DNA from 2 places in the Noviherbaspirillum album genome. Region 1 is predicted to be linked to the other one. Evidence: riboswitches for the same ligand, from Rfam matches in the RefSeq annotation. Region 1 holds a riboswitch; the other holds the start of a gene.

Region 1 (3,416 bases):
TCGGTGGCGAGAAACCGGCTGCTCCGCCGGCGCGCAAAATTTACGATACCAAGGCAGAACGCTTGAAACTGATAGAACAGTTCATGGCGATGAAGCGCGCGCAACTCAATGAGATGTTTCAGGAAATGCCCGAAGCCGACCAGGCGCAGTGGATTTCCCGATTCGAGCAGGAAAGCCTTCCGGCCAGCGGCGCGATTCGCAAGGCATTCCAGACCAAGGGCATTGCCAGCCAGATTGTACGGCCGGTGTTCCTTAAATTTCTCGGCAACGCGGTTTGGGAGGACGGCTGGGAAAAGCCGTCCGATTACGAACTGACCGACCTTGCCATCCGCATCAAGAACGAGCAGCAGGCGCTGGCCGATCAGCGTTACAGCGGCAAGGGAAGGGTGGAGATCGGCGTGCTCAAGTAACCGATGCGCTGCGTTAAGCGACGAGCGCTACGTCGCGCATCATGTTGACGGTCATGGCGCCAGCCATGTCGTCTCCATTTAGCGTCATGCAGCGCGATTGCCTTCTTTTCTAAAATAGCGGCGCGACCGCCCATCTCCAACCGTGCCGATATCTCCGTTCTTGGCCATCACGCTCAATGCATTGGCCTGACGTTGCGAGAGTTTCTTGGTCTGGTCGGCGGACGGTGTAATTCCGAGTGCCTTGACGGCTGCGGCAAGAATTTCAGCGGGAGATTGCGGCTCATCGTTCAACAGGCTCGGCCAGAAGTCCTTGCCCGTGGACGGCAATTTCTCATCTTCGGCTGCCGGTTGCGCGCGACGCTTGCCCTGGCTCTTCGGCGCGGCGGCGGCGGAATTCCTGGATTTTGCCGCGCGGGGAACATTGCCCTCTTCGCTCAGTACCGTCTGCACGCTGTGCACTTTGGCAAGCGCATCTTCAAGCGCTTCCACCTTCGACTGATAATAAGCCAGTCCCTGCCTGGCATGATCGAGTTCAGCCTGGATAGCTAGTTCAGCGGACTTCAGATTAGACATTATTTACTCCTCCTAGAATGTTCATGATTGCCAGCTTGCCATTGCCAGGGTTCCTGCGCCGAAAGCACTTCGGAAAAGCGATTTCGGCGCGACCGGCCCCTAGATGGCAGCAGACGGAATTACTCAAGCGAATATTTTTAACTTTAACAAAACTTTTAATAAGGTACTTTAAAACGGAAAAACTGTCTTAACTAATTTTGTTATTTATTAAAGGAAATCGATCGAAAGTCTGAAGTCATGTGCCGCCGGCCTCCTGAACCGGCCTGATTAAGATTGGATGGCGGCACCCAGGGCGCCGCATGACGCCAGAGCCGATTTTGGTCCTGAGTAAGAGTCGGTCAATGCATGGCCAGGAGAATGCGGGCTGAAGCGCCTCGCACGCGATACCTCGCCCGTGATAGCATTCAGCCCACGCTAGGGGTCCTGAAGACGATGTGCTTCGGGTGAGAAAGACCCTTCGTACCTGATCTGGATAATGCCAGCGCAGGGAAGCGCAAAGCCAAGGCTCTTGTTTGCTCCCGCGCCGCCCCGATCGGCCTTCATCTTCACCGAGCAAACAATGACCACTTCGCATACCCGCCACGCGATCGCAATATTAACCTCACTGCCAGTGCTTGCAGGCGCATCAATTGCCCAGGCTCAGCAAGCCGGCAGTGCCGAAACCGTGCTGCCGTCCGTTTCCGTTTCCGCGCCGAGGATTTCCGGCGATCAGGTTGACTCCGCAGGCGTAGCCGCATTCGGGCAGATTCCCCTGCACCAGACGCCTGCCGCCGTCAGCGTCATCACGCGCGGGCAGATGCAGGAACGCGGCATTCGCCAGACCACTGATGTCCTTCGACTCGATGCCAGCCTGAACGAGGCATATAACGCAATAGGTTATGCCGAACAGTTTTCGATTCGCGGCTTCAACCTCGATAACGCGTCGAGCTATCGCAAGGATGGTCTGGAGATTGGCGCCGACGCCTCCATTCCTCTGGAAAACAAGGAACGCATCGAAGTGCTCAAAGGCCTCGCCGGATTGCAGGCGGGCATTGCCACGCCAGGCGGTATTATCAACTATGTCACCAAGCGACCGACCGCCGAAACGCTGCGGACGGTGACGCTGGAGGCACGCGAACGCGGCACGCTGTATGGCGCGGTCGACCTCGGCGGACGCTTCGATGATCGCCGCTTCGGCTATCGCATCAATGCCGCCGCGGAGAAGTTGCGTTCCTACGTGCGCAATGCAGATGGCGAACGCCAGTTTGTCTCCGGCGCCTTCGATTGGCGCCTGACGCCGCAGGCGCTGCTGCAGCTCGATCTCGACTATCAGCACAAATCCCAGCTTTCGGTGCCGGGCTTCCAGCTCATCAACGGCACCGATCTGCCCACCGGCATCTCGGCGCGCACCATGCTCAACAACCAGCCGTGGAGCCGCCCGGTGAAAACCGACAGTGCCAACGTCGGCCTGCGTCTCGATGTCCAGTTCAATCCGGACTGGAACGCATCGGTCGCCATCAACCGGCATGCCTTCCGCCGCGACGACTTCGCCGCGTTTCCGTTCGGCTGTGCAGCAGGCGGGCTGTTCTTCGGATTCTGCGCCAACGGCGACTTTGACGTTTACGATTACCAGAGCGAAAACGAAAACAAGTCGCTGCTGACGACGCAGGCGATGCTGCAAGGCCGTTTCGCCACCGGCGGATTGGCTCATGCGGCGACGGTCGGCGTTTCGACGCTGCGCCGCCGCGACGAATTCGGCGACTGCGTCTACGGAGCGGTCGATTGCCTGGGTTCCGCGCCGAATGGCAGCAGCAATCTTTACAACCCGGTGGCCGTTCCGGCCTCGACCATCGCCACCGGGCCGGTGCGCCTGCGCCGCAGCGGCAATGAGCATTCCCTGTTTGCCAACGACGTCATCAGCCTGTCCGAGTCAATGAAACTGCATGCCGGCGTGCGCTATACCCATATCGAGCGTGAACAGTACGATCCCGCCGGCCTGCGCGCAAGTAACCATGACCGAGGCTATTTCCTCCCGAACGTGGCGCTGGCCTACTCGCCGCGCAAGGATTGGACGGCTTATGTTTCTTATGCACAAGGACTTGAACACGGCGGCATCGCGCCGCTCTTCGCCAGCAACGCCAACCAGGCGCTTGATCCGAGCAAGTCGAAACAGGTGGAATTCGGCATGAAGATGGCGGTCGCCGACGACTGGCAGATTGCGGCGGCACTGTTCCAGATCCGCAAGCCGCTTGAATACACCGATGCAGACTTTGCCTACATCAGGAACGGCGATGCCGAACACCGCGGCCTGGAACTGTCGGCCCAGGGCCGTGCCACGCGCAACCTCACCATCGGCGCAAGCCTCGCGGCCCTGCGAACGCGCCAGGAGAACACCGGCCTGCCAGGTGTTGACGGCAAGCGCACGACGAACGTCCCCAAGTTGAAGGCGATCGT
Region 2 (3,416 bases), on a different contig from region 1:
CCGACTCCAGCAGGCCTTCGGCTTCGAGGTCGGCCACGATCTGCTTGCGCGCGTCGTAGCGGTCCATGCCCTGGTACTTCGCAGGGCCGTTCTCGTTGATCTTCGCGTCGAGCGTGAAGATGCTGATCTTTTCCAGGTTGTGGCGCTGGCCGACCGCATAGTCGTTGAAGTCGTGCGCGGGCGTGATCTTCACGCAGCCGGTGCCGAATTCCTTGTCGACATACTCGTCGGCGATGATCGGGATCTGGCGGCCGGTCAGCGGCAATGTCAGCAGCTTGCCGAGCAGCGGGGTGTAGCGCTCATCCGTCGGATCGACCGCGACCGCGACGTCGCCCAGCATGGTTTCCGGACGCGTGGTCGCCACCGTGATGTGGCCGCTGCCGTCGGCGAGCGGATACCTGATGTGCCACATGTGGCCGTCTTCCTCTTCCGACACCACTTCCAGGTCGGACACCGCAGTCAGCAGCTTCGGGTCCCAGTTGACCAGGCGCTTGCCGCGGTAGATCAGGCCCTGCTCGTACAGGCGCACGAACACTTCGGAAACCGCCTTGGACATCTTCTCGTCCATCGTGAAGTATTCGCGGCTCCAGTCGGTGGAGGCGCCCATGCGGCGCATCTGGCCGGTGATGGTGGAGCCGGAATGCTCCTTCCATTCCCAAACCTTTTCCAGGAATTTCTCGCGGCCGAGGTCGTGGCGGGAAATCTTTTGCGCATCCAGCTGGCGCTCGACCACGATCTGGGTGGCGATGCCGGCATGGTCGGTGCCCGGGATCCAGGCGGTGTTGTGGCCGCGCATGCGGTAATAGCGGGTCAGGCCATCCATCACGGTCTGGTTGAATGCATGGCCCATGTGCAGCGTGCCGGTGACATTGGGCGGCGGCAACTGGATGGAGAACGCAGGCTTGCCGGCATCCGTGGTCGCGGTGTAGTAACCGCGCTGTTCCCATAGGGTGCGCCAGTGTTTCTCAATCTCGGCGGGCTCGAAAGACTTGGCTAATTCCATGATTTGACTTATGTTTCTGCGAAACTAGGCATTATAAATGAGGCGCATGCCGACATCGGTGCGGATGCGCGTATAATTCGCCGAAGTCGTTACGGAGCCTGCTCCTTGATGACTACCTGCTAGGGGTCCTGGCCAGCATTGCAATAGATTGCCAATGCGCGCCGGGTGAGAAATACCCTTGAACCTGATCTGGATAATGCCAGCGAAGGGAAGCACCCGGAATAAATGCGTTGTCTACGCACCATCCTTCCGCCGCTCCTTCGCTTTTTCGTTTTAGCAAAGGAGCAACATGAACGCCAATCCCCAATTCCTCGCCGCGACCGCCAAGGTTGACGAAGCCGCAATCCAGCCGCTGCCGAATTCCCGCAAGATCTACGTCGAAGGTTCCCGCCCCGATATCCGCGTGCCGATGCGCGAGATCAGCCAGTCCGACACGCCGGCATCCTTCGGCGCCGAAAAGAATCCGCCGATCTATGTCTACGATACTTCCGGCCCCTACACCGATCCGCAGGCGCAGATCGACATCCGTTCCGGCCTGCCGGCAATGCGCGCGAAGTGGATCGCCGAGCGTAACGACACCGAGGAATTGCCCGGACCGACATCGAAATACGGCATCGAGCGCCTGAACGATCCCAAGCTCGCCGAGCTGCGCTTCAACCTGCATCGCAAGCCGCGCCGCGCGCTGCCCGGAAAGAACGTATCGCAGATGCACTATGCGCGCCAGGGCATCATCACGCCGGAGATGGAATACATCGCCATCCGCGAAAACCTGCGCCGCAGGGAATATCTCGAAGAACTCAAGGCGTCCGGCCCGATGGGCCAGAAGCTGGCCGACCTGATGGGCCGCCAGCATCCGGGCCAGAGCTTCGGCGCCGCGATTCCGGCCGAGATCACGCCGGAATTCGTTCGCTCCGAAATCGCCTGCGGCCGCGCCATCATTCCCGCCAACATCAACCATCCGGAAATCGAGCCGATGATCATCGGCCGCAATTTCCTGGTAAAGATCAATGCCAACATCGGCAACTCGGCCGTCACCTCCTCGATCGGCGAGGAAGTCGAGAAGATGACCTGGGCCATCCGCTGGGGCGGCGACACGGTGATGGACCTGTCGACCGGCAAGCACATCCATGAAACCCGCGAATGGATCATCCGCAATTCGCCGGTGCCGATCGGCACGGTGCCGATCTACCAGGCACTGGAAAAAGTGAACGGCAAGGCCGAGGACCTGACCTGGGAAATCTTCCGCGACACGCTGATCGAGCAGGCCGAGCAGGGCGTGGACTACTTCACCATCCACGCAGGCGTGCGCCTGCAGTACGTGCCGCTGACAGCCAAGCGCATGACCGGCATCGTCTCGCGCGGCGGCTCGATCATGGCGAAATGGTGCCTCGCGCATCACAAGGAATCCTTTCTGTACGAGCATTTCGAAGACATCTGCGAAATCATGAAGGCCTACGACGTGTCCTTCTCGCTCGGCGACGGCCTGCGTCCCGGCTCGATCTACGACGCCAATGACGAGGCGCAGCTGGGCGAGCTGAAGACGCTGGGCGAACTGACCCAGATCGCATGGAAGCACGACGTGCAGGTGATGATCGAAGGCCCCGGCCATGTGCCGATGCACCTGATCAAGGAAAACATGGAGCTGCAGCTCAAGGACTGCCATGAAGCGCCGTTCTACACGCTGGGCCCGCTGACCACCGACATTGCACCCGGCTACGACCACATCACCTCCGGCATCGGCGCCGCGATGATCGGCTGGTACGGCACCGCGATGCTGTGCTACGTCACGCCGAAGGAGCATCTCGGCCTGCCGAACAAGGCCGACGTCAAGGAAGGCATCATCACCTACAAGCTGGCCGCGCATGCCGCCGACCTGGCCAAGGGCCATCCGGGTGCGCAGATCCGCGACAACGCGCTGTCGAAGGCGCGTTTCGAATTCCGCTGGGAAGACCAGTTCAACATCGGCCTCGACCCGGACAAGGCGCGCGAATTCCACGACGAGACCCTGCCCAAGGATTCCGCCAAGGTGGCCCACTTCTGCTCGATGTGCGGACCGCATTTCTGCTCGATGAAGATCACCCAGGATGTGCGCGATTATGCGGCCAGCCAGGGCATTTCGGACGAGCAGGCGCTGAAGAAGGGGATGGAAGTCAAGGCGGTGGAATTCGTCAAGTCCGGCGCCGAACTCTACCGCAAGCAGTAAGCCATGCAGATCCAGTTGAACGGAGCGCCGCATGCGGTCGCCGACAACGAAAACGTGCAAGGGCTGATCGCTGCGCTGGACCTCGCCGGCAAGTCGCTCGCGGTGGCCATCAATCGCGAAGTGGTGCCGCGGCACTTGTGGATGGAGCGGATGCTGCGGCCGGATGATTGCGTGGATATCGTGCGGGCGATCGGGGGTGGGTGATGTTTA

What was found. A riboswitch is a leader RNA that binds a small molecule or an ion and turns the genes downstream of it on or off. The one in region 1 is predicted to bind thiamine pyrophosphate.
Region 2: another riboswitch for thiamine pyrophosphate. It lies ahead of thiC (phosphomethylpyrimidine synthase ThiC); the one in region 1 lies ahead of RY831_RS02105 (TonB-dependent siderophore receptor).

The regions. Positions count from the first base shown of each region.
Region 1 covers NZ_JAWIIV010000001.1:473,024-476,439, forward strand. The annotation lists gene RY831_RS02095 (replication initiation protein) at 1-410, shown strand, start outside; gene RY831_RS02100 (hypothetical protein) at 495-983, opposite strand; TPP riboswitch at 1,390-1,490, shown strand; gene RY831_RS02105 (TonB-dependent siderophore receptor) at 1,543-3,416, shown strand, end outside.
Region 2 covers NZ_JAWIIV010000031.1:29,276-32,691, reverse strand. The annotation lists gene RY831_RS25450 (valine--tRNA ligase) at 1-1,003, opposite strand, end outside; TPP riboswitch at 1,115-1,231, shown strand; gene thiC (phosphomethylpyrimidine synthase ThiC) at 1,293-3,206, shown strand; gene thiS (sulfur carrier protein ThiS) at 3,210-3,410, shown strand.